One region of the Staphylococcus sp. 11262D007BW genome, then DNA from elsewhere that is predicted to be linked to it. Evidence: predicted binding sites of a transcription regulator. Region 1 holds the regulator's gene; each other region holds the start of a gene.
The links. The regulator Rex, encoded in region 1, represses fermentation and respiration genes when NADH is low (regulators of the CRP and FNR family bind a similar motif). The targets are predictions, from matches to a motif close to TTGTGAAATATTTCACAA.
Positions count from the first base shown of each region.

Region 2: ACEE93_RS08030 (formate/nitrite transporter family protein) is a predicted target of Rex. The motif match lies at 4,459-4,476, and genes of this name have one in related genera.
Region 3: ACEE93_RS08395 (nitrate/nitrite transporter) is a predicted target of Rex. The motif match lies at 2,620-2,637, and genes of this name have one in related genera.
Region 4: pflB (formate C-acetyltransferase) is a predicted target of Rex. The motif match lies at 5,069-5,086, and genes of this name have one in related genera.

Region 1 is NZ_JBPWPJ010000001.1:1,350,900-1,358,656, forward strand. Features, by position in the region: gene agrA (quorum-sensing response regulator AgrA) at 1-546, shown strand, start outside; gene ACEE93_RS06725 (sucrose-6-phosphate hydrolase) at 604-2,109, opposite strand; gene ACEE93_RS06730 (NtaA/DmoA family FMN-dependent monooxygenase) at 2,494-3,789, shown strand; gene ACEE93_RS06735 (redox-sensing transcriptional repressor Rex) at 4,699-5,334, opposite strand; gene ACEE93_RS06740 (ABC-F family ATP-binding cassette domain-containing protein) at 5,486-7,435, shown strand; gene tsaD (tRNA (adenosine(37)-N6)-threonylcarbamoyltransferase complex transferase subunit TsaD) at 7,651-7,757, opposite strand, start outside.
Region 2 is NZ_JBPWPJ010000001.1:1,591,588-1,599,344, forward strand. Features, by position in the region: gene ACEE93_RS08005 (LCP family glycopolymer transferase) at 1-118, opposite strand, end outside; gene ACEE93_RS08010 (inositol monophosphatase family protein) at 407-1,204, opposite strand; gene ACEE93_RS08015 (CPBP family intramembrane glutamic endopeptidase) at 1,544-2,281, opposite strand; gene ACEE93_RS08020 (hypothetical protein) at 2,379-2,723, shown strand; gene ACEE93_RS08025 (amino acid permease) at 2,833-4,221, opposite strand; gene ACEE93_RS08030 (formate/nitrite transporter family protein) at 4,532-5,380, shown strand; gene ACEE93_RS08035 (hypothetical protein) at 5,411-5,737, shown strand; gene ACEE93_RS08040 (hypothetical protein) at 5,749-5,931, shown strand; gene ACEE93_RS08045 (hypothetical protein) at 5,999-6,178, opposite strand; gene ACEE93_RS08050 (HAD-IA family hydrolase) at 6,193-6,831, opposite strand; gene ACEE93_RS08055 (VOC family protein) at 6,897-7,730, opposite strand.
Region 3 is NZ_JBPWPJ010000001.1:1,668,516-1,676,272, reverse strand. Features, by position in the region: gene narI (respiratory nitrate reductase subunit gamma) at 1-238, shown strand, start outside; gene nreA (nitrate respiration regulation accessory nitrate sensor NreA) at 254-715, shown strand; gene ACEE93_RS08405 (sensor histidine kinase) at 715-1,749, shown strand; gene nreC (nitrate respiration regulation response regulator NreC) at 1,767-2,417, shown strand; gene ACEE93_RS08395 (nitrate/nitrite transporter) at 2,714-3,886, shown strand; gene ACEE93_RS08390 (M20/M25/M40 family metallo-hydrolase) at 3,945-5,546, opposite strand; gene ACEE93_RS08385 (DUF3139 domain-containing protein) at 5,740-6,096, shown strand; gene ACEE93_RS08380 (M42 family metallopeptidase) at 6,290-7,363, shown strand; gene ACEE93_RS08375 (EamA family transporter) at 7,716-7,757, shown strand, end outside.
Region 4 is NZ_JBPWPJ010000001.1:1,700,618-1,708,374, reverse strand. Features, by position in the region: gene ACEE93_RS08545 (PTS transporter subunit IIC) at 707-1,768, opposite strand; gene pflA (pyruvate formate-lyase-activating protein) at 1,986-2,741, opposite strand; gene pflB (formate C-acetyltransferase) at 2,768-5,017, opposite strand; gene ACEE93_RS08530 (NAD(P)-binding oxidoreductase) at 5,299-5,958, shown strand; gene ACEE93_RS08525 (hypothetical protein) at 6,122-7,273, shown strand; gene ACEE93_RS08520 (hypothetical protein) at 7,472-7,729, shown strand.

The DNA of each region.
Region 1 (7,757 bases):
TTAGACATTCAACTCGAATCAGATATCAATGGTATCAAACTAGGTAGCGAAATTAGAAAGCATGATCCTGTGGGCAATATTATTTTCGTGACAAGTCATAGTGAGCTAACATATCTCACTTTTGTCTATAAAGTCGCAGCACTCGATTTCATTTTTAAAGATGATCCTGATAACTTACAAACACGCATTATAGATTGTTTAGAAACTGCATTAGCACGTTTAGATTTGTTAACTAAAGACAACACTATTGAAACATTAGAGCTTAAACGTGGTAGCAATTCTGTTTATGTCAATTACGATGATGTGATGTTTTTTGAATCATCTCCTAAATCTCATCGCCTTATTGCGCATTTAGATAATCGCCAAATAGAATTTTATGGTAATTTAAAAGAAATTGCTCAATTAGACGATCGTTTTTTCAGATGTCACAATAGTTTTGTGTTAAATCGTCATAACATTACCCATGTTAATTCTAAAGAACGCATTGCATATTTTAAAAATGATGAATTTTGTTATGTATCAGTACGTAATTTAAAGAAAATATAATGACATTAAAAAGGGACAAAAGCCGTTACGCTTGATGTCCCTTTCTTTTTTATAACACTATATTTCGTTATCTTCTTGTGAAGCTTCAGTTTGAATATCATATTTTGACATTTTCAAATACACTTGTCCTGTTTCAGTGGAGACTTTAATTTTATTAGAGTTGTCACTTGGAAAAATTCTAGAAGTTAAAACTTTGTCTCCTTCATTACAGAAAATTTCAATACTTGAAGTGTCTACAAAAATACGCAATTGATATAAATCTTCATTCAATGTTGCGACACGATCTGTTCCTTCGACTGGATATGGCAATTGACCGCTATCAAAACGCTCTAAAGTAACCTCTCTAGTTCGGCTATTATAGCGTATGGTCGTATGTTCCATTTTTGAAGCTCTTAATTGGAACTCAATCGCTGATGCTTCATTGTCTAAAATATCAATAATAAGTTCATATTGCTTACCTTCGTATGGATTTAATTGTTTAACAAACTTGTCAGCATAACCTAGAGCTGTTTCTTTTTCTCCACGCAATTTTCGTAAATGCATATGTGGTTTTTGTTTCAATCGACCATGTTCTACTACTAATGTGCGAGGTAATGTTAAACAGTGCGCCCAACCTTCATCATCAGTGGGATATTGTGTGTCAGGTAGGCCCATCCACCCTATTAATACACGTCGCCCTACTTCATCTTCAAATGTTTGCGGCGCATAGAAATCGAAACCATGATCTAATTCTTGAAAAGGACCATGTTCAAATACTAACGTGTCAAAATCAAGTTTACCCATGATGTAGCCACTTTGATATTGATTTCTAAATGCAGTATTGGTCGCTTCTACCCCTTGAGGAGAAAACATTAAAAAATCATATCCATTAATATTAAAGTAATCTGGGCATTCCCACATATATCCAAAATTGGTTAAGTCCGTTTGAATTTCTCCTAAAAATGTCCATTGTGTTTCAGGGTGATCCGCTTCATATAATAGCGCACAGCCTGTCATATCTTCTCTTTGAGCACCGATGATGGCGTATAGCTTATGATCTTTTTGAAACACTTTAGGATCTCTAAAGTGTTGTGTATAGCCTTCAGGCGGTGCTTCAATAGCTGGTGGTGTTATTTTATGTACTTCCCCTTTTTCATCTACTTTAGCAATCATTTGTCTACTTTCTCTTTGCCACTGTGCTGTACGATGATTAGCAGTATACATATAGTAAAGTGTATCGTTAAATACAAAGGCACTTCCGCTATACACACCATGACTATCGTAAGACGTATCTGGCTTCATAATAATGCCTTCACGTTTAAAATTGGTTAAGTTCGTTGCTTTATAATGGTCCCAATATTTTAGGCCATGTACAGCACCTAAAGGGAACCACTGATGAGATAGATGATATTGCCCGTTAAAATAAATTAAACCATTTGGGTCATTAAGCAACCCCGTTATAGGTTGTATATGAAATCGTTGTCGAAAAGAAGATTGAGCAACTTTTTGTTTAAGCGCTTCGTAAGTTTGATCATCAATATCTTCAAGTTTTCGATAACGTTGATCTCGGCTCCATTGCTCCATGGAAGCGTACCTCCTCTTTAATGTATTAGTTACTTCTTGGTTTATCAATAGAATATAAAAACTATAACGTTTATATTCATCTTGGAGAAAAACGACTTTTCTGTTGATATGTATCTATCAATCTTAATATTGTGATTGTATTACTTATATCAGTCGTTTCCCTTACTCAATATGTAATGGTGAATGACGTTACTTCACCTTAAAACTTTAAATTCTATTTTATCATATTCCTAAAGGCTCATGTCAGACAACCCTAACTTCTCTTTAAATATAAAATTAATATCAATATTCTATTTTATGAGCTTCAATTGAAGGAGGATCATCTGAGTATTCTATCGTTTCTTTGTTATACTCAACATAGAGATTATATAGGGGGATGATTAAATGGATAAACAAATGCACTTAGGGGTGTTGTGTTATAGTACAGGGTTACACCCCGCTGCATGGCGACTTGATCACTCACGTATTAATGAAATTGGGACGATTGAGTATTTGATTGAAGTTGCACAATTAGCTGAACGTGGAAAATTGGATGCTTTCTTTTTAGCAGATGGACAATATATTTCTGGTGAAGAAACTGGACACCTTTCTTATTATTTTGAACCAATGACCGCCCTAGCTGCCATTGCTCGAGAAACGCATGCGATTGGTTTAGTCGGTACAATCTCAAGCACGTTTTATGAACCCTTTCATGCTGCTCGTTTGTTATCAAGCTTACATACAATCTCTCAAGGTAGAATAGGAGCCAATATCGTTACTTCACAGTTTGATAAAGAAGCCCACAACTATTCTATGCATACTTTACCACCTCTAGAGACACGTTACGAAAGAGCAACTGAATTTATCGAGGTCATGAAGCGATTGTGGTCCTCTTTCTCTGATAAAGCGATTCAAAATGATAAACAATCTGGTAAAGGGTTAGATGCGCAGTATATTCAACCGATTCATCATAAAGGCACTCATTTTTACGTCGATGGTGCTTTAAATATTCCTTCCTCTGATAAACTAGGAAGACCTTTACTCTTTCAAGCCGGCACTTCCATTCCTGGTCGAAATGTCGCAGCGCAACATGTGGATGCGATTTTTTCGATTGCTTGGAATAAACATGATGCTAAAACGTTTCGAGATGATATTCATCAACGCGCTCAACAGTTTAAACGTACACCACCACTTGTATTGCCAGGCCTTACTGTTTACGTTCATGAAAATGAACAAAAAGCTTATGAGATGAAAGAAAAGTTAGATAGTTTCATTCCTTTACAACATAAACAAGCTCAACTTGAAAAAGCCATTCAGTTTGATACAAAACATTGGGAATTAGATGAAATGGTACCGACGCTGCCACCTTATGAAGCACATCCTAAAAAAGTGACTCGTTCAGTGTATGAAGCTATTCGAAATGCAGTCATTACAGAACATCTTACTTTAAGACAATTACTTGAGCGTTTTTCGACTTGGATTGGTCATAAGACCATCGTAGGTACACCTGAAAAAGTAGCAGATGAAATGATTGCATGGTTTAAAGACGAGGCTTGTGATGGCTTTATGCTCATGCCGCCAACCATCCCTGAGTCTTTTAACCAATTTGTCAATTTAGTCATTCCCATTCTTCAGGAAAGAGGCGTTTTTCGTAAAGATTATGCGCAAGCTCGCATTGCTTCTCACTTTAATCGACATTAAGTTCAATTACGAATGCTTAGGTGTCTTTGAGTGTGCTCACTTTTACAGCTAAGCACAAAATACGGGAAAGCATGCAATGTTTCACTTTTCACTCTTTTTTAACTGTATACTTTAACCATACTCCAATTATAAAACTCCCTTCCCAATATTAAAAAAATGTTCCTCAAAAAAGAGGAGTCGTGTCCTTCCCATTGGCACGGCTCCTCTTTTGATTGCGTCTCTCAGTTTAAATATTTAATTCATCAGATTATGCGCTATACACTGCTTCAAAAGTTGTCCCCTCAACAAAAAGCTCTAGGCGCATTGTTTTAAAGGTTCGCCTGCTCATCTTCATTCGCATGCATAACGTGCACTAACTCACTGCGTTCGAAGTTAATCTCGGTTCGCCTGCTCATCTTCATTCGCATGCATAACGTGCACTAACTCACTGCGTTCGAAGTTAATCTCGGTTCGCCTGCTCATCTTCATTCGCATGCATAACGTGCACTAACTCACTGCGTTCGAAGTTAATCTCGGTTCGCCTGCTCATCTTCATTCGCATGCATAACGTGCACTAACTCACTGCGTTCGAAGTTAATCTCGGTTCGCCTGCTCATCTTCATTCGCATGCATAACGTGCACTAACTCACTGCGTTCGAAGTGCACGTAATTGTCCGCACTTTGTTAATCCGGCTACGTGCTGCAAAACTCTCGACAAAATGAGTCGCTTCACTAAAACCAAAGACCGGTTTGAGTTCAGCGCTCGATTTTGCTCGAGTTCTGACCGCAGCACTCCGCACTTTGTTTTAATCCGGCTCCCAATTGCAGGGTTCTCGATAATACTACGTGACGCGCAAAAATCAAAGAGCGATTTTCGCTTGTCCCTAGGTATTACATCGAACCCTGACTGCAATTGTCCACACTCTGTTTTTAGTTCCCGTAATTTTTCATGAAGAATAGTAAGGATTGGAGTTCGACGCCTAGGTCGATTTGATGTACTTGAACGTTGTTTGGTGTGCTTAGGCGTTTTGGTGTAAAGTTTAATATGCCTTTGATGCCGTTATCGACAAGATAATCTGTTACTTCTTGTGCTACACGTGCTGGTGTCGTTAAGATGATGACTTCAATGTGATGTTCTTTTATTAATTTTTTGATGTCTTCCATAGATTTAACCGTCACATTTCCAATTTGTGTGCCAATCAATGCTTCGTCTATATCAAAAGCTTCTGTAATCGTCATGTCATCATGTATGGAAAAGTTATAATTGATTAATGCTTTCCCTAAATGACCTACACCGACAACGCCTATATTGATGACTTCTGAATCACTCAACTCTGATTTAAAAAACTCTAATAAACTGTCTATATTATATCCGTAACCCTTTTTTCCTAATTCTCCAAAATAAGAAAAATCACGACGAATGGTTGCTGAATCTATATTTAAACCTTCACTAATGGCTTTAGAATTTACACGATCTTCCCCTTTTGCCTTTAAGGTATTTACAAATCGATAATACAAAGGCAAACGTTTCAATGTTGCACGTGGTATTTTATTTATTTCTTTCACTATTTATCCTCCTTTGAAATAGTGTTCATTCTTGTGAGACTGTTCACAGTTAATACTTAAATTATACCTGAATTTATTATGTATTAAAACAGTAACTATTTTATACTTTGTGGCTTTATTGTACAATAAGTATTTGAGAGGAGTGTCCTTCATGATATTAATGCAATTAAGTCAAATTAGTAAATCCTTTGATGGCGAAACAATCTTTGAAAATGTCAATTTAGAAATAAAAACCGCTGAACGTATTGGTATAGTTGGGCGAAATGGTGCCGGTAAGTCAACATTAATGAAACTCATTGCTGGTACAGAGACATATGATGAAGGCCATATATCAAAAGTAAAAAATTTACGCATTGGTTATTTAACCCAACAAATGACTTTAGATACCCAAAATACAGTGTATGAAGAAATGGCTAAACCCTTCCAAGACCTTCTATCTATCTCTAAAAAAATGGAAGAAGAAGTGGAATGGTTAAGTGAACATGCGGATGCTCATGATTCTGACGCCTATCAAGAACATCTATCAAGGTATGAACAACTATCGAATACTTTTGAACAACAAGAAGGTTATCAAATTGATAGTAAAATCAAAACGGTCTTAAATGGGTTAAATTTTACAGAAAAAGATTACAATCGTACGGTTAATGATTTTAGTGGGGGTCAAAAAACACGCTTATCTTTAGCTCAAATGTTATTGAGTGAACCCGATATTCTATTACTCGATGAACCGACGAACCATCTTGATATGGAAACCACTGAATGGCTTGAAGATTATCTCAATTATTTTAAAGGCGCCATCGTTATCATCTCACACGATCGTTACTTTTTAGATAAAATCGTTACACAGATTTATGATGTTTCTTTAGGCGAAGTTAAACACTATATTGGTAACTATGAAAAATTCATTCAGTTACGCGACCAATATTATGAAAAACGTCTACAAGAATACGAACGTCAACAAGCGGAAATTAAACGACTTGAAACGTTTGTTGATAAAAATATCACACGTGCGTCGACAAGTGGTATGGCAAAAAGTCGCCGCAAAATGTTAGAAAAAATGGAACGCATCGCGAAACCTATGATTGATGCTAGAAGTGCTAATATCCAGTTCAATTTTCAACGTAACACAGGCAATGATGTGTTTCATATAAGACATCTAGAAATTGGCTATGATCATCCGATTACGTCTCCAATTCATTTAGAGGTGCAAAAAGGAGATCATATTGCGATTATCGGCCCAAATGGTATTGGAAAATCAACATTTATTAAGACGCTTGCACAACGTTTACCCGCTTTGTCTGGTGAGATAGTACAAGGTGCAAACTTAAAAATTGGCTATTATGACCAAAAACAAGCAGAATTTTCATCTAATAAAACGATTTTAGATTACGTTTGGGATCAATATAAACATATTCCTGAAAAAGATATACGTGCTATTTTAGGTCGTTTTCTTTTCACACAAAATGATGTTAATAAAATTATTCATGATTTATCTGGTGGCGAAAAAGCAAGACTTCAACTCGCTTTACTCATGTTAGAAGAAAATAACGTTTTAATTTTAGACGAGCCGACGAACCATTTAGATATTGATTCTAAAGAAATGTTAGAACAAGCTTTAACAAACTTTGAAGGCACTTTAATCTTTGTTTCGCATGATCGTTATTTTATCCGTGCACTAGCGAATAAAATCGTCGCACTTGATCATCATGGTGCAACCGTTTATCAAGGTAATTATCAATACTATCTTGATAAACTAGAAGAACAACGAGCATTAAGTGCATATCAAGAGCAAAAAGCAACAAATACAGAGCCTAGTCCATCTAAAACTGCTACAACGCAACAACATGACTATCAAGATCAAAAAATCATTAGACGTGAAAAGAGAAAACTAGAGCGACAAATCTCGGATTTAGAAACAAACATCTCGCAATTTGAGGCATCGATTGCTGAAATTGATGCACAAATGTTAGAAGAAGATGTGATGAATGATTATGAAAAGACTCAATCATTATCAGAAGAAAGACAAACCCTTGAACAAAAACTTGAGGATACCCTGTCAGAATGGGAAACATTACAATTACAACTTGATGACTATCAATAATTATAAATAATCCCTAGTAATGGTGGCGTACGACATTCTATAAAATAACGTTTAAAATGAAGCGCCGATTTACTAGGGTTTTTCATTAGATTTATGATATATAGAAAGTGATTATGTACATGTTACCCACACAACAAAGAAACTTATGCACAAGTTATTCACAAATTGTGCATAAGTACAAATGTTCGCTATTGACATTAGCGCATTAGGTTAAATTACATCGTTTGATATAATTCGATATCCATACTACTTTTACCATTTAATGTCATATCTCCTCTGATGCCTTTTTGATAGACATAGTATCCTGCTGCACCGATCATTG
Region 2 (7,757 bases), 240 kb from region 1:
AAATTTTAAAAGCCAAATAAGCGATCGCAATAATTGCTAAAATAAATAAAATACCTACAATCCATAATAAAGCTTTAACAATCGGATTTTTCTTTTGCTTTACTCTTTTATATTCCACACAGCCCACTCCATTCTTTATAAGGTGTCTATCAAAGAGAAAGACACTACACTTAACGTCGATGGAAGCCTTAATTATGGCTTGTTAGTCATTTCAACATCAATGCGTTACATTAAGTTATTGTCTTTATCTCATTTGCTAGTCAATATGCCATACGTGTGTGAAGAGAGGTTGAGACACCGTTAATCGGTTTCCCAGAGCATTAATGCTTGATATCTCAACCCCTACTCTTTTATTTTTATATTCTATCCAATTTTTTATAAAATGAAATCCGCCTTAAGACGCAAATTAATTTTTTTGGTAACCGCCATCTTTATTTAAAATTGTTAATATTTCTTCATAGCAGCCTGGATTACTAATAATAAAAGGACCACCTTTTGTAAAATCAATCGGTTCCTTATCAAAATTAGTCATTTTGAGCCCAAGCTCGCTTGCAAATAAAAATTGTGCACCGATATCCCAAGGTTTTGCGTTTGTATGAATGTGCGCACCAAATTGTCCTGTAATGACTCTTAGAGAATCTAAACCACAAGCCCCCATCAAACGAAAGCCGAATGAAGCATCTAATAAATCGTGAATCGTGTGGTCGTTCATCACTTTATTATTAAAGGAAATCATGACATCTTTTAATGGTTGCACTGCTGGTGGTGCTATCTTTCGGTCATTCATAAATACACCGTGATGTCTTACTGCTTTATAAATGTGACCTCGTGGATAATCATATATGTATGAAAGGACAGGTTCACTATCGATAAAATAACCTATAATAATACAAAAATCATTTTGTTGTTTTACCAAGTTAGCAGTCCCATCTATTGGATCAATTAACCAAGTGTGTCCTGTTTTTAATGTATCGGTATCATGATGAAACTCTTCACCGTACAGTTGATGATCTGGATAATAGCGGTTTAAAAATGTTTCAAACTGTTGTTCTATCGTTTCATCTACATTTGTCACAAGGTCAAAACGATTGCCTTTATTGTCTGTTTTTAAAGTATTCATTAATTCTGGGATGAGTGTATCTAATGTTTTAAGCCACTCATGAATCTGTTTATCAATATTATGTAATTGATTGTCTGAAATCATAACATCTCTCCTCCATTTGATTATATTATACTGATATACATAATAACCAACAATCATAAAAAAACCGGATGACTCGAGTCAACCGGTATAGAAAGGAAAGTAAGTAATAAATATTGAAGATGTTAAAACTAGAACTAGTACAACTCATCCATTTCAAACACTATCGCCATGATAGTTACCCCTCATTTGAATAGATATCGTACCATCCCCCTAGCAACTAAATTAACTATACCACACCTTAAAATAATTGTAAACGCTTTCTAAAACTTTTTCTTTCTTAATTTAAAACTATTTTGTGGTCTTCGCTTACCTGCTCACGCGGAACAACATATTTTCTCTCTAAAATATTAAGGTTAATAAAAACGAAATAAAGTTATTCAATACGTGGAAGGCGATTGTCACACCTAAATTACGGCCACTTTTTAAATATAGCCATACGATAGGGACTGCTAAGATAAGGTAATCAATTATTTCAAAAGGAGACTGCGCCCCTAAAATATGTAAAGCCGCAAAGCCCACAACCGAAATAACCGCCATCACTTTAAAATTGAATTTCTTGCCAAGTTCACCAATAAGTATATGACGGAAAAAGATTTCTTCAACAATTGGACCTAAAATGACGATAAATGCAAAGCTTAATGGAAGCAATGCTGTATTATTAATCATTTCATTAATAATCATTTCATTTTCAGACTCGGCATATTGAAATGGTTCAGGCAACCATGGTTTTAAAACATTGTAAAGTACTGAAACGGCATATGTAATAATATACACACCCACAATCCATTTCCAATATGTTTTAATGCCTTCTATACCTGCTAAAAAACGTGTCTTCATCGTTTTTAAGTGTAATAACCAAAAACTCAGGATAACAAGTAAATAACTTATTACAGAAACTACCATCGTTAGTACGATGCCATATGTTAAACTAGTTTCTGTTATCTCACCACCATTTATAAGTGTGGTGCCAATAGATATACTGAAAAAGATAAACGCTAAAACAAATTGTGAGACAAGCACAATCGGAATTAACCATAAATCTCTCCACGCTATATCTCTCCAACGATAAGCTGTCATAAAATCACTCTCCTTTAATATATTAACTTTCAGATAATTAAGTAAAATTCTATCTCATGTGTTATACTATAATATATTAATCGAAAGGATGACAACTATGAATCTACACTCTATTCCTACTTATTCTGAAGCCATAAAGCATTTAGCTGAATTACTGCATCAAGCTACTTTTTTTGATTTACACTATTTATCAACATCATTTGATGATCGCGCTGCACTCGATCAACTTCACGAGCTTGTTTCAAGTTATTATCAACAAGCACCCCGTCCTGATACATTGAACTTCACACCACCCTATTTTTATGAAGCGTACTATCAATGTTTAGACAATCTTTATCACAACCCTCTCATTCGTATTGATTATGGCAATCAATCCCTCGTTAATCGCGGATATATTACAGTGATACAAACCGCACAGCAGCACCTTTCACTCTCTCAATAATTTTTTCAAAATAAATAGAGGTTAAGACTTAGCGCATTGATATGCATCGCTTAGTACAAGCTTTGCATGATTCAACGTACTTTTAGTCTTAACCTCTAAAGGCTCTAACTTATAACATTAAATCTTTTTTATCGCGTTTATGATAACCACGCATAAAGAAAAATGCTGACATAAATCCTAAGAAGATAAATCCGATAATCACAGATACGCGTGTTTCAACATTAATAATCATCCCTACTAATACAAGTAGTAAAAAGACAATTGTTAAATAGTTTGTAAACGGCGCTCCTGGCATTTTAAATGGATGATTTTCTATTTTTTCTGGATATTTACGTCTAAATTGAATATGACTGATTAAAATCATAAACCACGGTACCATACCTGGTAAGATTGATGCACTGTATACATAAACGAAAATACTTTCAGATCCTTCAATAATCATTGGTAACACAATATTTAAAATAACCCCTATAAAGATACCAATGGATACTGCAAGAACTGTGTAGAATGGTACTCCATTTTTCATAACTTTTGTGAATATTTTTGGTAATTGACCGTTTTGAGCTAAAGTGAAAATCATACGACTTGAACTGAAAATACCTGAGTTACATCCTGACATCGCTGCAGTGATCACAACAAAGTTAATTAAACCAGCCGCGATTGTAATACCTACCTTAGCGAATGTTGCCACAAACGGACTACCAATATCTTGTAGTTCATTCCAAGGATAAACTGTAACGATGACAAAAATAGCGCCTATGTAAAAAATAAGAATACGCCAAATAACACCGTTTACCGCTTTCTTAATGTTCTTTTGTGGATCTTTCGTTTCTCCAGCTGTAATCCCTATTAACTCTACCCCTTGATATGAGCCAATAACAATAGATAACGCAAAGAAAAAGCCAATCCAACCATTTGGTAAAAAGCCACCATGCTCAGTTAAATTACTTAACCCGATTGGATTTCCGCCGTTCCCTAATCCGAAGAAAATCAAACCGAAGCCAGCAATAATCATTAAAATAATTGTGACAATTTTGATCATTGCAAACCAAAATTCAAACTCACCAAATGCTTTAACTGAAATCGCGTTAGCTGCTGTTAATAATACTATAACGATAATACCTGGTACCCAAGACGGTAATTCTGGCCACCAAAACTTCATGTATTCTCCAACTGCAATAACTTCAGACATACCAACTACAATCCACTGAAATATATTCGCCCAAGATGTAATATACCCCGCTACTGGATGAATGTAGTCTGTTGCATAGTTAGCGAACGAACCTGTTGTTGGATAAAGATAAACCATCTCTCCCATCGCGCGCATCACTAAGAATAAAAATAACCCCGCTATTAAATAAGCGAAAATAACTGATGGACCTGTCCACTCGATTGTACTTGATGCCCCCATAAATAGGCCAACACCAATTGTGCCGCCAAGTGCAATCATTTGAATCTGACGTGAACTGAGGCCTCTGTGTAATTCATTGTTTTCCATAACAATCCTCCATCTCTTATTGAACCCCTATTCAAAATATTAAAACTACATGGCGCTATTATACTACAAATCGAAAAGAATAGAAGCATTTTCAGTAAAAAAATGTAAACGCTTTCCAAATTAATTAAGATATTATTTTATATTTACATCATTCTTGTTGAATCACCGCATTTTTCATGTAATGAAGGAAATATTTATATTTGCTGAAAAATGTCATAATATAGTCATAAAAATTTATTGTGAATCTATTCACAATAAATATCACCTTTTTTATAATAGATATATTACGTTAGAAAGGAAATATCGAGTTATGGAACATAAGAACATTAAATGGGATAGTATTTTTTATGGGAGAGAATGGGTTGCGAATATTATAGACACAATTAATAAAAAGGATGTATTACAAAGTTTTTATCTCAAACGTTATCTTTTTCGTGCGATGATGGCCGGATTTATTATTAGCATCATTACCGTGTTTGTATTAATGGTTAAATCAAGCTTAGCACCTGATTTACCACCTGGATTAGTGAACATATTGGGCTCAATTGCATTTAGTTTTGCGCTTGTGTTAATTCTCTTCACTAATTCCGAATTATTAACAAGTAATTTTATGTATTTTACAGTAGGATTATATTATCGTCTCATAAAGCCAGGCCGTGTTCTTAAAATATTTTTATTATGCTTTTTCGGCAACATTTTAGGTGCCGTTATTTTATTTGGTTTAATGCGATTAACAAACGTGATGACACCAGATATGATTAATATGTTAACGGACACTGTGCATACGAAATCAGTTACGTTTAGCTTTCAAAATATATTGGTTCGAGCTATTTTTGCCAATTTCTTTATCAACATTTCTTTAGTTATTGCTATGCAAATTGATGACGTCTTCGCTAAAATGTTTGTCATGATGTTTGGTGTAACGATTTTTGCATTTATGGGCTATGAACACGTCGTTTATAACGCTTGTTTATTTATTGGCACATTATTTTATAATTTGCCTTCCCTTGAAATGGGTCATGTCATTAAAAATATTATCGCCGCATTTATCGGAAACTATATAGGCGGGGGTCTAGTGATCGGATTATTTTATGCTTATCTCAATGACCATGGACAATTTAAATTGATTAAGAAAAATAAGAAATCTAATATGCTATAATAAGGTCATTAATTTAAAAAGGAGCGACTTATGACTCAACAACGTCTTATCAAAGGCCTATTTATCGGAATATGTTTAGGGCTCATCTTTTTCTTCGCGAATTGGATGAGTCAAACCACACCGCTTATGCCTTTAATTACCAAATCTATTTTAATTGCGATTGTCTTTATTGTACTGTATGTATTAGTATTTAGTTTACTAAGTTCTGAACAACGTAAATTACAATATGGACCGCCTCTTATGATTTGTGTCATTCTTGGGATTTTGGCAGGGGTTTGGTTAAACTTAGAACTTATTGGCGCATTAGTTGGCATCGTCATTGGTTTACTGATAGGCTATATTCGTGGTCGTAAATAAAGGAGCTTATTATGAATACTTTAACTTTAGGCATTATCATTATTGTTATTTTATTAATCAGCTTTATACCTAACGCAATCATGGCATACAAAGCCACTAAAGAAGGCGTACCAAATACCCGCTATAAGTTAATGGTCGGTGTCGATGGTATTTTACTTGTTCTTATTATAGTAGCCCTTTACTTTATGTTATAGCGCACATTATTAAAACGATGAATAAAAAGTAGCATTGAGTCATTTAATACTCAATGCTACTTTTTTGTTATATTTTACCTTGTAGAAAAAAGTAATATACAAGTACTGCACCTAATAAATACAACACCACACCAATGATTGCCGAACGAATATGAACTTTCATCGGTATGTGTTTTTGAAAACGTGGCGCAAGTATAAGGTTGCCACACAGAATAATGAGTGGGCCAACGATAAATAATACAATCATCTCACTACTCATAACTACATCCCATTAAAATATCGAGAAACCACAGTAGATAAATCGATATCCTTTGCTTTAATTGGTAAATGTGAAAAATCATTAACTTGTGTCATTGCATTGGTGTTAACAATAACATCTAATCCTGCAGTTACCGCTGCAGTAGCGCCTCTTACTGAATCTTCTATCGCTAAACAATGAGCTGGGCTATAATTTAATGCTTGAACCGCTGTTAAATATAAATCTGGTGCAGGCTTTACCGCTTCCACATTTTCACGTCCTTTAACGACAGAAATATAAGAACCAATCCCTAATGATTCAATATGTTTTTGGACTTGCTCACGACTACTACTTGAAGCAACCGCAATCGGAATATGTCGAGCATGTAAGGTCTCTAATAACTCTAATACACCTGGACGTAAAGGTAGATGGGCAGCACTTTGATGATGTGCTTCATAAATTCGGGAAACATGATCTTCCCCTAATAAATCAACTAAATATCTATGCAATGGCAATGCACGTCCACCGATATTCGAGCGATAGAATTCAATCGTAATCGGCTCATGCCCATCCTCAGTAAGGTGTTGATTAATCGTTTCAAATAAATGTTGTTCAGTATCAATAATCGTACCATCAAAATCAAAAATGGCTGCTCGATACATGATTTGACCTCCTAAGATGCGAATTGCCCTTAGTGTATCAAATCTTATTGAGCAATTCATTGAAATTATTCAAAACCCGGTTGAAGCGTCGCAAATTCGAACATAATTTTATTTTGACGATAATACAGAGATTTGAACCATTTACGATCAATCATACCTGAATGTCTACCTGGCAGTTGATCATGAAGTTGGACTAATTGATTTAAATGATCTTCATCTTTTGTCGCAAAAGCATGATGATGCACATAACCTCTACCAGGTCTTACGTTTGGTCCATCTTTTTGAATAACTACTACATCAGAGTAATACCCTTGTTCATCAAGTGTATAGACCGTTTCGTCATCTTTATATTTTAATTTAAAGCCCAGTTCTTCTGTTAAATAAGTCGTTGTTTTTGCAGGATCTTGAACGTGTATTTCAATAGGCCCCATGCCTAAGATTTGATACGCCTCAGGTATGTCACTTTGCGTAGGGTTTTCCCAAGTTTCTGGTATAGTAGCATCTTGATTAGCTATCAGCACAAAAGATAAAGATTCTGGATCATCAAAATAAAGTGCGGGTTGACCTAAATAATAACCTTTTTCTATATTTTGCGCTTTATCTTGCAATCTTTTTTCAAAGTAATCTAACGCATTTTCATCTCGAACCAATAAACCGATCCGTGCTATCATATTTGTGCCTTTACGCATCATACCAGCGTTAGGAATTTCAAAAAATGTAAGTAATGTGCCTACTGAGCTTCGATTATCGCCATAAAACAAGTGAACCATTTGATCGTCATCTTGATTGACTGTTTCTTTTGCCAGCTTCAAACCAAGTACATCCATGTAAAAAGCTTTGTTTTCATCTACATCTTTTGTATACATTGAAATATGATGATGTCCTGTAATATGCGTCATATAAATGCTCTCCTTTAAACGTATTTT
Region 3 (7,757 bases), 320 kb from region 1:
TGTGACAACACCAGAGTTTGATTATAGACAAACAATTTCAATTTGGTTTAGAGGACTATTTATGTTGAGTCCTGATGCAAGTTTAATGACACAAGTTCCACTTGCATTTAAATTACATGTGCTGTTAGGATTTACGATTATGGCTTGTTGGCCATTTACACGCTTGGTTCATGTATGGAGTGTTCCTTTATCATATGCGAACCGTAGCTATATTATTTATCGTAAGCACAAAGTCTAAGATGGAGTGATGACCATGGAACAGATTGATGTTACGCAACATGACTATCAAGATGAGCTAGATACATTGCGTCGTGAATATCAATTTGACTTTGCTGGACTTGCCTTACCAATGGAAGATCATGTAGGCACTAAAATAAAGTGGCGTTTTGTTTCGGGAAACATCAATGATAGATATCAACGTATTATACTGCGTCATGGTCGAGGAGTAGCAGGTAACGTGATGAAAACAGGAAAACCTATGATTATTCGCGATGCTACTCAAAATGATATTCAAAATACTTTGTTTAATTTTCCAATTATTATTAGTGAGGCCTTAACGTCTCTTATTGCAATACCGCTTTGGCACAATCATCGTGTTAAAGGGGTGTTGTTATTTGGACAACGTGATGGCAAACCATTACCTGAAATAGCGCAACATATTTCGCAAATTAAAGGAATTGGACAATTAACAAGTGAAGATAAGGTGATTTCATAGTGAAGCAACAAACTGATGAACTATCGCAATTATTGAGTGCTTATTATCAAACGACGTCTGAAATGATTATATTTATTGATCGACATGGCAAGGTGATTTATATGAATGATGCGGCAAAACGTGTCATTTCACCAGATAATACGCTTAGTGAACCTTCTCATTCTATATGCGGACGATGCGAAGGGCATACCAATGAATATGGTATTCAAACTTGCTATAATTGTTTTTTAGAATCAGATACGATTGGTAATACGACGTTTCAAGTCTTTATGAGAACGACAGATAATAAGGTAGAACCTTTTACTGCTTCTTATCAAACGATTGATGAAGCGCGTCAAATCAAGGCGTTTACATTACAAAATGTCACACCTCAATTAGAACGCCAAGAAAAAGTGTATCAACGTGATATGATTCAAAAAACTATCGCTGCGCAAGAAAATGAACGAAAGCGTATATCTAGAGAATTACATGATGGTGTCGTTCAAGAATTAATTAATGTAAATGTTGAATTACGATTATTGAAATATCAAGAAGATATGGATGCATTAATGGAACAATCCAAAAATATTGAAGGATTAATGAGTAAGTTAATTGATGATATTCGAAATCTTTCGCTTGAATTGCGACCTTCTTCATTAGATGATTTGGGACTTAATGCAGCATTTAAGTCCTATTTTAAACAATTAGAAAATAATTATGGGGTTATTGTTAATTATCATTTCGATGTTGGAGATGAACGTTTTCATAATGAAGTAGAAACGGTTGTATATCGTATTGTTCAAGAAGCGGTATTTAATGCCATGAAATATGCAGCGGTTGATTCAATTGATGTCAATGTACACAGAGATCAAAACACGTTGTTTGCTGAGGTTTCTGACCAAGGATTAGGGTTCGATCCAAGTGATTCGCCAAAAGGGTCAGGACTTGGTTTATATGGTATGAACGAACGCGCAGAGTTGGTCAATGGCAAGTTAAATATTGAGACACAAAAAGGTAAAGGTACGATTGTGACATTAGAAGTACCGATTTACTAAAGTGAGGGGAATAATAGATGAAAATCGTAATTGCAGATGATCATGCTGTTGTACGTACAGGGTTTTCCATGATACTTAATTTTCAAAGTGATATGGAAGTTGTAGGGACTGCAGCAGATGGTGGCGAAGCCTATCAAAAAGTGATGGAGCATAAACCAGATGTTTTAATTATGGATTTAAGCATGCCCCCTGGCGAATCAGGTTTAATTGCAACAAGTAAGATACTGGATAGTTTTCCTGAAACAAAAATACTCATTTTGACAATGTATGATGATGAAGAATATTTATTTCATGTATTACGTAGTGGGGCGAGTGGCTATATTTTAAAAAATGCACCAGATGAACAGTTGTTATTAGCCATTCGTACAGTGTATAAAGGTGAAACATATATCGATCCGAAAATGACAACCTCACTTGTGAAAGAATTTGTTCATTCGTCAAAAAGCGATGAGTATTCAAACGATCCATTTAAGATTTTATCTAAAAGAGAACTTGAAATTTTACCGTTAATTGCTAAAGGCTACGGCAATAAAGATATTGCTGAAAAATTATTTGTTTCTGTTAAAACGGTCGAAGCACATAAAACACGTATTATGGATAAGCTTGACTTAAAATCAAAACCAGAATTGGTCGAATTTGCGCTTAAGAAAAAATTACTCGACTTTTAAATGATGAGAAGGATGCTTCACTTTTAAAGGCAGTTCAGTCAGTGAGTTTCATTAGTAGTCGTTGATTTATTTAGTAAGTAAGAGCCACGCACATATGTAGTGAACATTACATGATGTGCGTGGTTCTTTTTGTTTTTTAGCGATAGTGAACTCATCGAAATAGGTATAGGGATACACCTTAAAGATATTAGGGGAAATCCTTATGTTATTAATTTCACAATTAATATAGACTATGGTTAAAGGTAATTAATGACATATTAAAGTGAAATTATGAAGAAAGAAAAGGTGAATGAACAATGAAAAAATCGAGTGGAGGTTTGCAGTTAGGCATTCAAACGCTAAGTTTAATCGCTGGATTTATGGCATGGAGTATTATTTCTCCATTAATGCCTTTTATCTCACAAGATGTTTCAATCTCGCCCGCACAAACATCAGTCGTGTTAGCAATACCGGTTATTCTTGGTTCAATTTTACGTGTACCATTTGGTTATTTAACGAATATCATTGGTGCAAAATGGGTGTTCTTTGCAAGTTTTATCATATTACTTGCACCGGTCTTCTTACTCAGTGAGGCAACCACTCCTGGTGCATTAATGTTTGCAGGGTTCTTTTTAGGTGTTGGTGGCGCAGTATTCTCAGTAGGTGTTACATCAATTCCAAAATATTTCTCTAAAGATAAAGTTGGATTAGCCAACGGTATTTATGGTATGGGGAACTTAGGGACTGCCGTATCATCATTCTTAGCACCACCTATTGCAGGTATCATTGGTTGGCAAAATACAGTACGCAGTTATTTAATTGTAATGATTATATTTGCACTTGTTATGTTTTTCTTAGGTGACAAAAAAGAACCTAGAGTGAAAGTGCCATTAATCGATCAATCTAAAAAGTTATTAGCCAATTATAAATTGTATTACTTAAGTTTTTGGTATTTTATTACATTCGGTGCATTTGTGGCATTCGGACTATTCCTACCAAACTATTTAGTAGCTCACTTCGATATTAACGAAGTTGACGCAGGTATTCGAACAGGTGTCTTTATTGCGATAGCGACATTACTTCGTCCTCTAGGCGGTATATTAGGAGATAAATTTAGTGCCGTAACAATGTTAAAAGTATTCTTTGTATTAATGATTATCGGTTCATTTATTTTAGGTATTTCAAGTGAAATTATCTTATTTACAATAGGCTGTTTAACAGTAAGTGTTTCTGCAGGTATTGGCAATGGTCTTGTCTTTAAATTAGTACCATTTTACTTCAGCAAAGAAGCAGGTGTGGCAAATGGTATTGTCTCAATGATGGGCGGCTTAGGTGGTTTCTTCCCACCAATCGTGCTGTCAATCGTAGCTGGATTAACAGGTAGAAGTAACTTAGCATTCATCCTATTATGTATTTTCGGTATTATCGCACTCATTACAATGTTTGATTTAGCAAGACGTGAAAAACGTGAACGTCTTAGTGTAAAATAATAGTTTAGCAAAAGAGTTGTAAAGCAATCGATCATGTGCTTTACAACTCTTTTTTTAGTTATGAGAGGAAATGCGTTTTGATGATGGTTTCAAGTATTAACGGTAACTCTTCATAAGCACTTTTTTGATGAAGACGTTCGGTTACTTTATGCGCATCTTTACCAATAGGACCACAATTGATTAATGGTGCTTGAATACGTTCGATGGCTTCAAAAGGGATCGTATACGTTTGATTGAACACAGGTGTATTCTCTTGGTAGGCATCAAATTGTGAACCAGCTGGTGATGGTCTGACATAGCTAAGGTCACTAATCCCGTTAAAGTAATGTATTCTTTTTGAGGTGCGATTAAACTGATCTTGAAGTGTCTTTTCAATGGTTTGTCCGATAGACACAATTAACGGATGGGAAGATGTATTTGTTGCCGGATAATAAGGTGGTGCGAAAAATGTCACAACAGTAGGTCCAAGGTCACGGCATAGTTTCATGAGTTGATCAACAATACTAATTGATTGTAGATGTGGCTCATGCTCAACCGTTGTAGCATGATGTATGATGTGGTGAACTTGGGAACTAGAGTAGTGGTTGAAAGCGTATGAAAGGAGTTCATGATAAGTCATGACATTGATGTTAAACTGTGGTGTGATCCCTTCGCTATGCAGACGTGTTAAATAGGCGTTGAACCCTTTATCAACTGCCCGTTGAACGGCTTGATTAAATTGGGCGAATATCGCATTCGCATGTTGTTTAAATAAGAAAAGATTGAACAAAGCGACAGAACGGAAGGGAGTTTGGACATCATAGTGATGCTTAATATCCTGAACTAACAGACTCACAGGAAACGGCGTTGATTCACCGTCAAATGACTCCTTAAATGTATCGCTGTATTCAATTTCTTGTTGGATAAAACTTAAAATATAGTTTGAACTTAACCCATTTGCAGGTGTACCTACATGTGTTTCTTTACCATAAACTAAAACACCGGGCATAATTTTACCAATAGACCCTGTATAGTAGTAATGATTCATGTCATTACCGGCTTGTTGAAATGTCGGTTCACTATTAAGGTGAAGTTTAATGTCTAATTCATGTGTGTTTCTTAATCTATCTAAGCAAGCTACCGCAGCTAACATACCTTGAGAATTTACTTCTTCATCTGGGACGGTCATCAATACTAAATTAATATCCCACTGCTCGATGATCGCTTGTTCAAGCAATGACATATGTAACATAAGGCCGGGTTTCATATCCATTGCCCCACGTCCAAAAACATAGTCACCGGACTTTAAATCCTTAAGTGCATCTTCATTTAAATAAGCTGGGTGATTGCGAAAGGTATTTGTAATCTCCTCCATATTAAATGCGAGGTGTTGATAAGAACCATAATCCTCAACGCCAACTGTATCGTAATGACTGATTAAAGTGATAGTTTGTTTAGAAGTAGGCGCTTTGTACAGTGCGACTACAGCGTGACGTTCATCTTTTGTTGGAGCTAATTGAAGGTGTTCAGGGTGGTGTTGGAAATAGTCCAACGTCATTAACTCATCTTGAATCATATAAGGAAATGTTTTTTCACCTGATGAATGTGTGATGCTTGCATGAAGTACTAATTGCTTAAGTAGTTGTTCTCGAGTAGATGCTGATTGCCATTTCTTAGTCATGATTTCTCTCCTTTATAAACATGATTTGGATGGTTCTTTTTACAATTGTAAGGGCTTTCATATAAAAGTGCAACTCAATATAAAAATATTTGAATATGACGGTTGTGTGACGACAATTCCTCTTTTATTAGAAATCCTCCATTTTATGATAAGATGAGAAAAGTAAAGATCTTGATTTGGAGGCACAATACACATGCTAAAAAAAATACTTGGTTTTATCTTAGTTGCAATTGTTTTATTTATTTTAGTTGCAGCCGGCTTTTTTGGATTTAAAGCATTTCAAAAAAATCAAAATGTAAAAATGATCGATCAATATATTTCAGAAAATAAGTTAGAAGATAAAATCATTGAAGAAAAAGTAGACTATGACAATCGTAAAGGTATTTTTTATAAAGAATTAACGTTAAAAGGAGATAAAAAAAATACGTATATTGCGCAACCATTGAGTTTAAGAAAAGGGTTCTTTTTACAAGGGTTTGATAGTGAATCAAAAGAAATGGACGACGATGCGCCATATAATTTCTTTGATGATAAGTACAAATTAAAATAATAGCATAATGAGATGTTAGGTTATTCAAAGAGTGAGAAGTTCGAAGTGGATTTCTCGCTCTTTTTTGATAGGGAGAAGGTAAATTTGTAATGACGTTATACAATCATATTTTAAAAGAGAAGTGCCAATCACGACATTAACGGTGAAAATTTGATATTATAGTATTAATTTGAAGTGAAGGAGGAGAATCATGGTGAAAGATGCAAAACAATTATTAAAACAACTTACAGATATTGATGGAATTGCTGGACATGAATATGACGTTAAACAAACAATGAAATCATTGCTTGAACCTAACAGTGATGAGATGATTTATGATAATTTAGGAGGCGTATTTGGCAAGAAAACATCCAATACAGGTCAACGATCCATCATGATTTCTGGGCACCTTGACGAAATTGGCTTTATGGTAACTAATATTACTAAAAAGGGTTATTTACAATTTACGCCTGTCGGTGGTTGGTGGAATCAAGTGATGCTATCTCAAAAAGTAACCGTAACCACAGATGAAGGGCGTAAAATAAGAGGGATTATTGGCTCAAAACCACCTCATGTTATGAGTCAAGAAGTACGTAAAAAACCAGTTGAAATTAAGCATATGTTTATTGATATTGGTGCAAAAGATAAAGAAGAAGTTGAAGCGGCAGGTATTGAAATTGGCAATATGATTACACCATATTCAGAGTTTGAAACACTACTGAATGAGGATTATATTAGTGCTAAAGCAATTGATAACCGTTATGGTTGTGCGTTAACAGTGGATTTACTTGAACGTATTAAACAAGACAATTTAGATATCGACGTTTATGCCGGCGCAAATGTTCAAGAAGAGGTTGGCTTACGTGGTGCAAAAGTAGCAGCACACAAAATCAAACCAGATTTAGCTATTGCTGTAGACGTGGGTGTGGCATTTGATACGCCAGATTTAGAAAATGAAGGCAATGCAGTAATTGGCGATGGCCCTGTCGTTTTAAATCTTGATGCTACAAATATTGGACATGTGGGCTTTATTCGTCATATTAAACAAATTGCGAAAGCACATAATATCGACATTCAATTTGATTCAATGCCAGGTGGCGGTACAGATGCTGGATCCATTCATACGTCATTAGATGGCGTGCCTTCTGTTGTGATTTCAGTGCCTTTACGCTATATGCATTCAAATGTGTCTGTTATTAGCATTAAAGACTACGAAAAAGCAGTCGAATTAGTGACAGAAATCGTTCGTTCATTAGATGATGAAACAATTGATCAAATTATTTGGTAATAAGATTGAAAGAGTGGGGCAAAACAAGTGGATACGTCAATACTAGATTATGACGTTTGGGACATTTCAGTAGGTCCCACTCTTTTTTATATGGGCTGGTATATAAAGCATTAATGCATTGGGAAACCTATTAACGGTGTCCCAAAAGCAGGATTTTCGGCAGAAAGTTCACGATTTGCCAAAATTTGACGGATTATAAATGATCAAATGTGCTTTGATACATTTGTAAGAACGACTAACTAAACGAAGTCGTTCTGTATTTCGTTTACTTCTGCTCAAATCCTGAACGCTGTTGTTCCAACCGCTTTAAGTAACGTTTGGTAGAGTAAGGCAACAAAGGATGGTGAAGAAAATGAGTCATTCTAGAAGCATACATAAACGATGGATTGGTTAC
Region 4 (7,757 bases), 350 kb from region 1:
AAATACTGGTTGCACCTTAACGCCTCGCGTTACTGAGCATTTCGAACAAATGTGAGTTAGTGATCAGTATGCATATGAACGCGAGTGAATAGGTGTTCCTCTCTATGCCAAAGAAGTCTCGGCTAAGGTGGCAATCAGTGGAAAGTGTCTCGAAATCAAGAAAGCACTATATCCAATTGACTGTTTCTTAATGTTTATTAAACAATCATTTTAAATGGATTCGATTGCGAGACTCCTAAAGGATGACTTATGAGTATTAGTAATTAAAAAACTGATTGCACCTTAACGCCTCGCGTTTCTAGGCGCCTCACCTCAACTAATTTTGTCTTATATAAAAATGTTAAATAAGAAGACAAAATGGATTTTCGGTTTCGGCTTTATGCCAAAGAAGTCTCGGCTAAGGTAGCAATCAGTGGAAAGCGCCTTGAAACTAAGAAAGCACTATATCAATTGATTGATTCTCGATGTTTATTAAACAAACATTTAAAAGGATTTCGATTATGAGACTCCTAAAGGATGACTTATGAACATAGTGAATTACGTCATCCTTACACATACGAACGTGAGTGAGTAGGTGAACCTTAATTTATAATCCGGCTTCGTGCTGCAAAACTCTCAACAAAATGAGACACTTCACTAAAACCAAAGATCGGTTTGAGTTCAGCGCTCGATTTTGCTCGGGGCCAAACCGCTTTCTTCCGCACTTTTAGGTGTTGGCGGTGAATTTGAAGATGTCTGAGTTATATATTTTAAAGATATGTGATAAGAGGTAATGGATGATGGTGCCGCTGATTAAAGGGACGATGATGTAAACGAATAGTACGAGTGCTAAGTTAATAAGGTTACTATCCATGAGTTCAATGGCTTTTATCGGGCCAACTAATCCGACTAACCCGAATCCGGCTGTTTCTTTTGTACCTTCAATACCAACGAGTGCGCCTACTGCACCTGTGATAGCAGCTGTGAGTCCAATCGGTAATAAGATGATTGGATAGCGGATGGCGTTTGGCATCATCATCTTCATCGCACCTAGTAATATAGCAATTGGCACGCCAACTTTATTAACACGTAATGTGCCAATGAATAAAACAATGGCAGTTGTCGCAACGCCTATAGCAGCAGCACCAGCCGCTAATCCTGATATACCAATCGCCAAACCAACTGCGATCGTCGATACTGGTGAAATAATAATAAAAGAAAATAAAACAGCAATTAAAATACACATGAGTATAGGTTGTAAGCTTGTAAATGTATTAACAATTTCTCCAATAGCTAGTGTTAGTTGGCTCACATAAGGAAGTGTCATCATACCAATAAAGCCAGGGATTCCACCCACAAGTATAGGCAATAGAATAATGTTTAAACTCCCAAATTTACCATCAAGCCATAATACGAGTAAAACAGCAATGGCAGCAGTGATCATCGTGTTGATTAAATCACCAATGCCTACAATTTGCCAACCTGTTTCAGTGACTTTGGCTGCACCTGAGCCTACAAAAGCAGCAGCGCCCACAATAGCCGTGCTCATCGGGCTAAGTTTAAATTGTAAAGCAATTAATACACCCACAATCACCGGAAGCGCATATTGAATGCCTAAGACGACTTGGTGAAGGGTACTAAAAATAGAAGCATAGCGGCTTAAATATTCAAAAAGTCCGCCTAAAACAGCATTAGGAATAAGGCCAACGATAATCGCAATGGCTAATCCATTTAATACATTGAAAGTAAACTGTTTAATTGTAAAGGTTTGATTGTTTGTTTGTGTCATAGTAGTTGATACTCCTAACAATGGATTTTTAAAAGTTAATAGTTATTATGGCCTAGAGCTAAAAGAAATTCAACATTATTTTTAGAAAACTCTAACTTTTTACTGGTTTAGTATCCTATTAATTTGTATTTATAAATGCATAAAATAAAAGATACTTATCTAAGGGGGAAGATAAGTATCTTTAGATTGTAATAATAGGAGTATGATTTCGTTTTAATTATTGTGAGATGGGCGTTTTTCCTTTGAAATTAACGTACTCATATGCTTTTTCAACATCGCTATCACTAGGCGGGCAGACATTATTAAGTTGGTAGGGGATACCAAGTGATTCCCATTTGTGAACGCCAAGTTGGTGATATGGTAATAATTCAAACTTTTCGACATTATCAAGTTCATTTATAAATTCACCTAACGCGCGCAAGTCTTCGGGGGCATCAGTAAGACCTGGTACAAGTACATGACGAATCCAAATAGGTTGTTTTCGTTCGGATAGATAGCGAATATAATTTAAAATATGCGTATTCGAACGGCCGGTTAACGCTTTGTGTTTTTCATTTTGAATGTGCTTAATATCAACCATCATTAGGTCTGTGTAGGGTAAGAGTTGATCAAAGTGTCTTCTAAAAGCTTCTGTGTCATTTGCACACCCTAATGATGTATCAATGCAGGTATGAATACCATGCTGTTTTAATGATTTAAAAAGTTCTTTAATAAAGGGCATCTGTAGTAAAGGTTCACCGCCGCTTAGAGTAACGCCACCTCCTGATGCACTAAAATAAGGCTGATAAGGAAGAATTTCTGTTGTTAATTCCTCTACAGTGGCTTCTCGAGATGCGTTTTTTATATTCCATGTGTCAGGGTTATGGCAATATAAACATCTTAATAAGCAGCCCTGTGTAAAAATAATATAGCGTAGACCTGGACCATCTACAGTACCTAAACTCTCAACAGAATGAATGTAGCCTTTCATTATTTCTCCCTCATCTTTCTACCTTTTATTTACATTGATTCATGGAATGTTCTTGAAATAACATCGAGTTGTTGTTCACGTGTTAATTTAATAAAGTTGACTGCATAACCTGAAACTCGCACGGTTAATTGCGGATATTCTTCAGGGTGTTCCATGGCATCAATTAAAGTGTCTCGGTTAAAGACGTTAATATTTAAGTGATGTCCACGTTGTAAAGCGTAACCATCTAAAATACCTACTAAATTGTGTTGTTGTGTATATGATTCTTTACCGAGTGATTTAGGAACGATACTAAATGTATTTGAAATACCATCTTTACAACAATCGTAAGGTATTTTAGCCACTGATGATAGGGAAGCAAGCGCACCATGATCATCACGGCCATGCATTGGGTTAGCACCAGGCGCAAATGGTTCGCCAGCTTTTCGTCCATCTGGTGTGTTGCCGGTTTTCTTACCGTACACCACGTTTGATGTGATTGTTAATACACTCATTGTATGCTCTGAATTTCGATATGTTTGATGTTTACGTAACTTTTGCATAAAGCTTTCGACTAGTTGAATGGCGATATCATCAACGCGTGCATCATTGTTACCATATTTTGGATAATCGCCTGTTGTTTCAAAGTCTACCACAAGCCCATTGTCGTCACGGATTGTGCGAACTTGACCATATTTAATTGCTGATAATGAGTCAGCTGCGACTGATAATCCGGCGATACCAGTGGCCATTGTACGATGCACATCAGTATCATGTAATGCCATTTCGATACGTTCATAGCTATATTTGTCATGCATATAATGGATAACATTGAGTGCATTGATATACACGCCAGCAAGCCATTCCATCATCGCATCGAATTGTTGATATACTTCATCATAATCTAGCACTTCTGAAGTAATAGGGGCGAAGTTTGGTGCTACTTGTACGCCAGATTTTTCATCTTTACCACCATTAATAGCATATAGTAATGTTTTAGCGAGATTAGCGCGTGCACCAAAGAATTGCATTTGTTTACCGATACGCATAGCAGAAACGCAACAAGCGATACCGTAATCGTCTCCATAACTTTCACGCATTAAATCATCGTTTTCATATTGAATTGCGCTTGTTTTAATACTCATTTTTGTACAATAGGTTTTAAAATTTTCAGGTAGACGTGTTGACCATAATACAGTCAAGTTTGGTTCAGGTGCAGGTCCTAAGTTGTCTAAAGAATGTAAGAAACGGAATGAGTTTTTAGTGACCATATGACGTCCATCGATACTAACCCCACCAATAGATTCAGTAACCCATGTAGGATCGCCAGAAAATAATGCGTTATATTCTGGTGTACGCGCGAACTTAACAAGACGTAATTTCATAATAAAGTGGTCAATAATTTCTTGTACTTCAGATTCTGTGATGCGACCATCTTGTAAATCTCTTTCAGCATAGATGTCTAAGAATGTCGAAGTACGTCCTAAACTCATTGCAGCACCATTTTGTTCTTTAATGGCTGCAAGATAAGCAAGGTACAACCATTGAACGGCTTCTTTAAAGTTTTCAGCAGGTCGACTTAAGTCAAAACCGTATAATTCACCAAGTTGTTTTAGCTCGCTTAAAGCGCGATATTGTTCAGAAACCTCTTCACGTAAGCGAATGATGTCTTCCGTCATTGTAGTAGAAAGTTGATTGAAATCTTTTTGTTTTTCTTCCATCAAGAAATCAATACCATATAATGCGACACGGCGATAATCTCCAATAATACGACCACGGCCATAAGCATCTGGTAATCCAGTGATAATACCAGCTTTTCGACAAGCTAACATTTCTTTAGAATAGGCATCAAATACGCCTTGGTTGTGTGTTTTGCGATAGTCTGTAAAGATATGTTCAGTTTCCTTATCAAGTTCATAACCATATGCTTCACAAGCAGCTTTAGCCATTCGAATACCACCAAATGGTTGCATTGATCGTTTAAATGGCTTATCTGTTTGTACACCGACAATTTGTTCGAGAGATTCGTCTAAATAACCCGCATTATGAGAGGTGATTGTGGATGGTACTTTAGTATCCATATCCCACATCCCACCCCGTTCGCGTTCTTCTTTTGTTAAGGCCATGACTTGATCCCACAATTGAGTGGTTGCTTCGGTAGGACCAGCTAAAAACGCATCATCACCTTGGTAGCCTGTATAGTTGAGTTGAATAAAGTTACGAACATCGATTTGGCGTGCCCAACGTCCCGTTTTGAACCCTTCCCATGCATTTCGTGTTTGTTTACTATTGTGTATCATAATAACCCTCCAATCAGTGTGTTCAACTTTTCACAAACAGTGTAACATCATTTGTGAATTAAATCACTATAAAGTGTAAGCGTTTTAAGAAGTGTCATAATTTAGTTTTATTTTGATTGAAAAGTTGTCACAATTATGAAAATAAATTTATAAGTATATTAATGGTTATTGTGTTTTAAATGGTTGATAAGATTAATATTAAATCGTTTATGAGCAAAGCGGTTCAATGTTTAGGTGAGAATGTACTATGATGGTGATAAAGATACAAGGAGGTTGAAACTATGGCTAAAACAATTATTTTAGGTGCTAATGGCGGTGTAGGCCAACACCTTGTTAAAAAGATGAAAGCACAGAATGAGGATTTTGTGGCAGGTGTCCGTCAATCCTCTCAAAAAGAAGCATTAGAAGCTGATGGTATTAAAGCTGAACTTGTAGACGTAGCAAAAGCATCTATTGAAGAGCTTGCAGAGCAATTTCAACAATATGATCAAGTTATTTTTTCAGTAGGTTCTGGTGGTAGCACTGGTGCTGATCAAACTATTATTGTTGATTTAGATGGTGCTGTAAAAGCCATTAAAGCTAGTGAAAAAGCGAACGTTAAGCACTTTATTATGGTTTCAACATATGACTCTAGACGTGAAGCGTTTGATGAGAGTGGCGATTTAAAACCTTATACAATCGCTAAACATTACGCAGATGATTATTTAAGAAACAGTCAACTGACTGCGACAATCGTTCATCCAGGTGCATTAAAAGATGACCCTGGTACTGGTAAAGTAGATGTGGCTGCTATTTTTGACCAACCTGAAAAACGAGAAATTCCACGTGAAGATGTTGCAAGTGTGCTATATGAAGTAGCCACACAAGCCGACCATCAAGGAAAAGAATTTCAAGTATTAACAGGCAAAACACCAATCGCTGAAGCGTTAAACAATCTGTAAATAGATATTGAGTTTACCCTCTGATATGGACTTAAAGATTATCCATATTCAGAGGGTTTTTATTTGTTAAATTTTCATGAACACTTTGCTAGCTATTTCCCTTACATATTAAAAACGTTAAAATAGAAGTTAATTAAAATAATAATATAGGGTGAGAGTCACGATGAAATTTAATGATGATATAGAGCAAATGTTAGGGGAGCTGTCGGACAAAGAACGGGCACAGTTTGAAAAAGAAATGAGTTCATTATTCAAAGATAATATGGATAGCTTTTTAGAAATGTCGAAAAATAGTATTACTGTGCTAATGTCAGACTATAAAGTAGACGATGTAAAAGCATTGTGTAAAGCACACGATATTAAAGGTTATTCAAATTTAAATAAAGACGAGTTATTACAGCACTTTATTGAGTCATTAGTAGATGAGACGTACTTCAAACAAGAAGTTGCTAAGATGACTAAAGCGCAACAACTTGCTTTGGTTATGACAGCTGAGATGAATGAGAGATTTGATGCGATTGTTACACCTGTTCAATTTGACGATACCTTCTTAATGTTTAGTATTGATGAAGGACACGGATACTACAGCCTACACTTACCGGATGAAGTGAGTGACAAAGTTCGCCAATATATTCAACAAGATGAGCACCTACGTCAAATGACATTAGCTTATCAATTATTAGTAGCGTCTTCTAATTTATATGGATTATTCTCTTATACGCAACTTCAAAATGTATATCGTCATTATTTAGGAGTTGCGTATAGTTTAGTCGACATACAAAACTGGTTAAAACGCGTTGAATATGTGAATCCAGAAATGACAAGCTTTAGAGTCGTTAATGGTTTAATTGCAAGCAAAGGATTACAATTTGAAGAAGCAGAATATCCTTATTTCTTAAAAGAAGCTAAATACTATATGCCAGAAACGATAGATGCATTTTTAACTTATGAAGACAATGTATATGGTATCGATGATGAAACAGAAATGAATTTTATGGCATGGGTGGAAGAAAATACACTTAAACATAATCAATCAAATGTGAATGCGATAGAATTGTCTGTTGAACTATTAACGATGATGAAACATGCAGCTTCCTTTGATATGATTCAATCTATATTAAATTCCTTAGTTGATGATGGTGTATTACGTCAACGTGTAAAACAAACTGGCAAGAATGTCGTAAAACCTATTTTTATGAATATGCGTAGTTGGATGTACCATGGATATACTGTGGAAGAATATATTGATCTGATGAATCAAAATGAACGTCATCAATTTAGTAACGTTATTGATTTTAATCAACATAGAAAATAGATCAATGGTTTTAAAAAGTAAGAGGGTAGAAGCTTATCATTAGGCTTCTATCCTCTTTTATAGTTATCAATGTATTTAACAAATTGATTTACAGATGAGAATTTTCTGAAAAAGGGTGTCTTTTCAATTTAAAAAGTGGTATAACTATAAATAAGGCTATAAGGGGATGTATTTTAGCTTACAAAGGGGATGAGATAGATGCTAAAAAGATTAGGATTCATATTTTTAGCAATGGTGATTACAACCACGATTGCTGAAACATACTTAATTGCAGGTACATGGCAGTATCTCTTAATGCAATCAATGGCATTAAGTTGTATTCTCTTTTTTATTTATCATTTTATCGTATTTCAAAGAGCGCAACGAAAAAGTCATCAATCTGAAGAGGATAAGTGGCTATCGTCACAAGGGTCTCAAGAAATATACAATGAACAACCACTTAAAAAGATTAAATAATAGGGGAGAGGTCCTTGCATAAATAAAA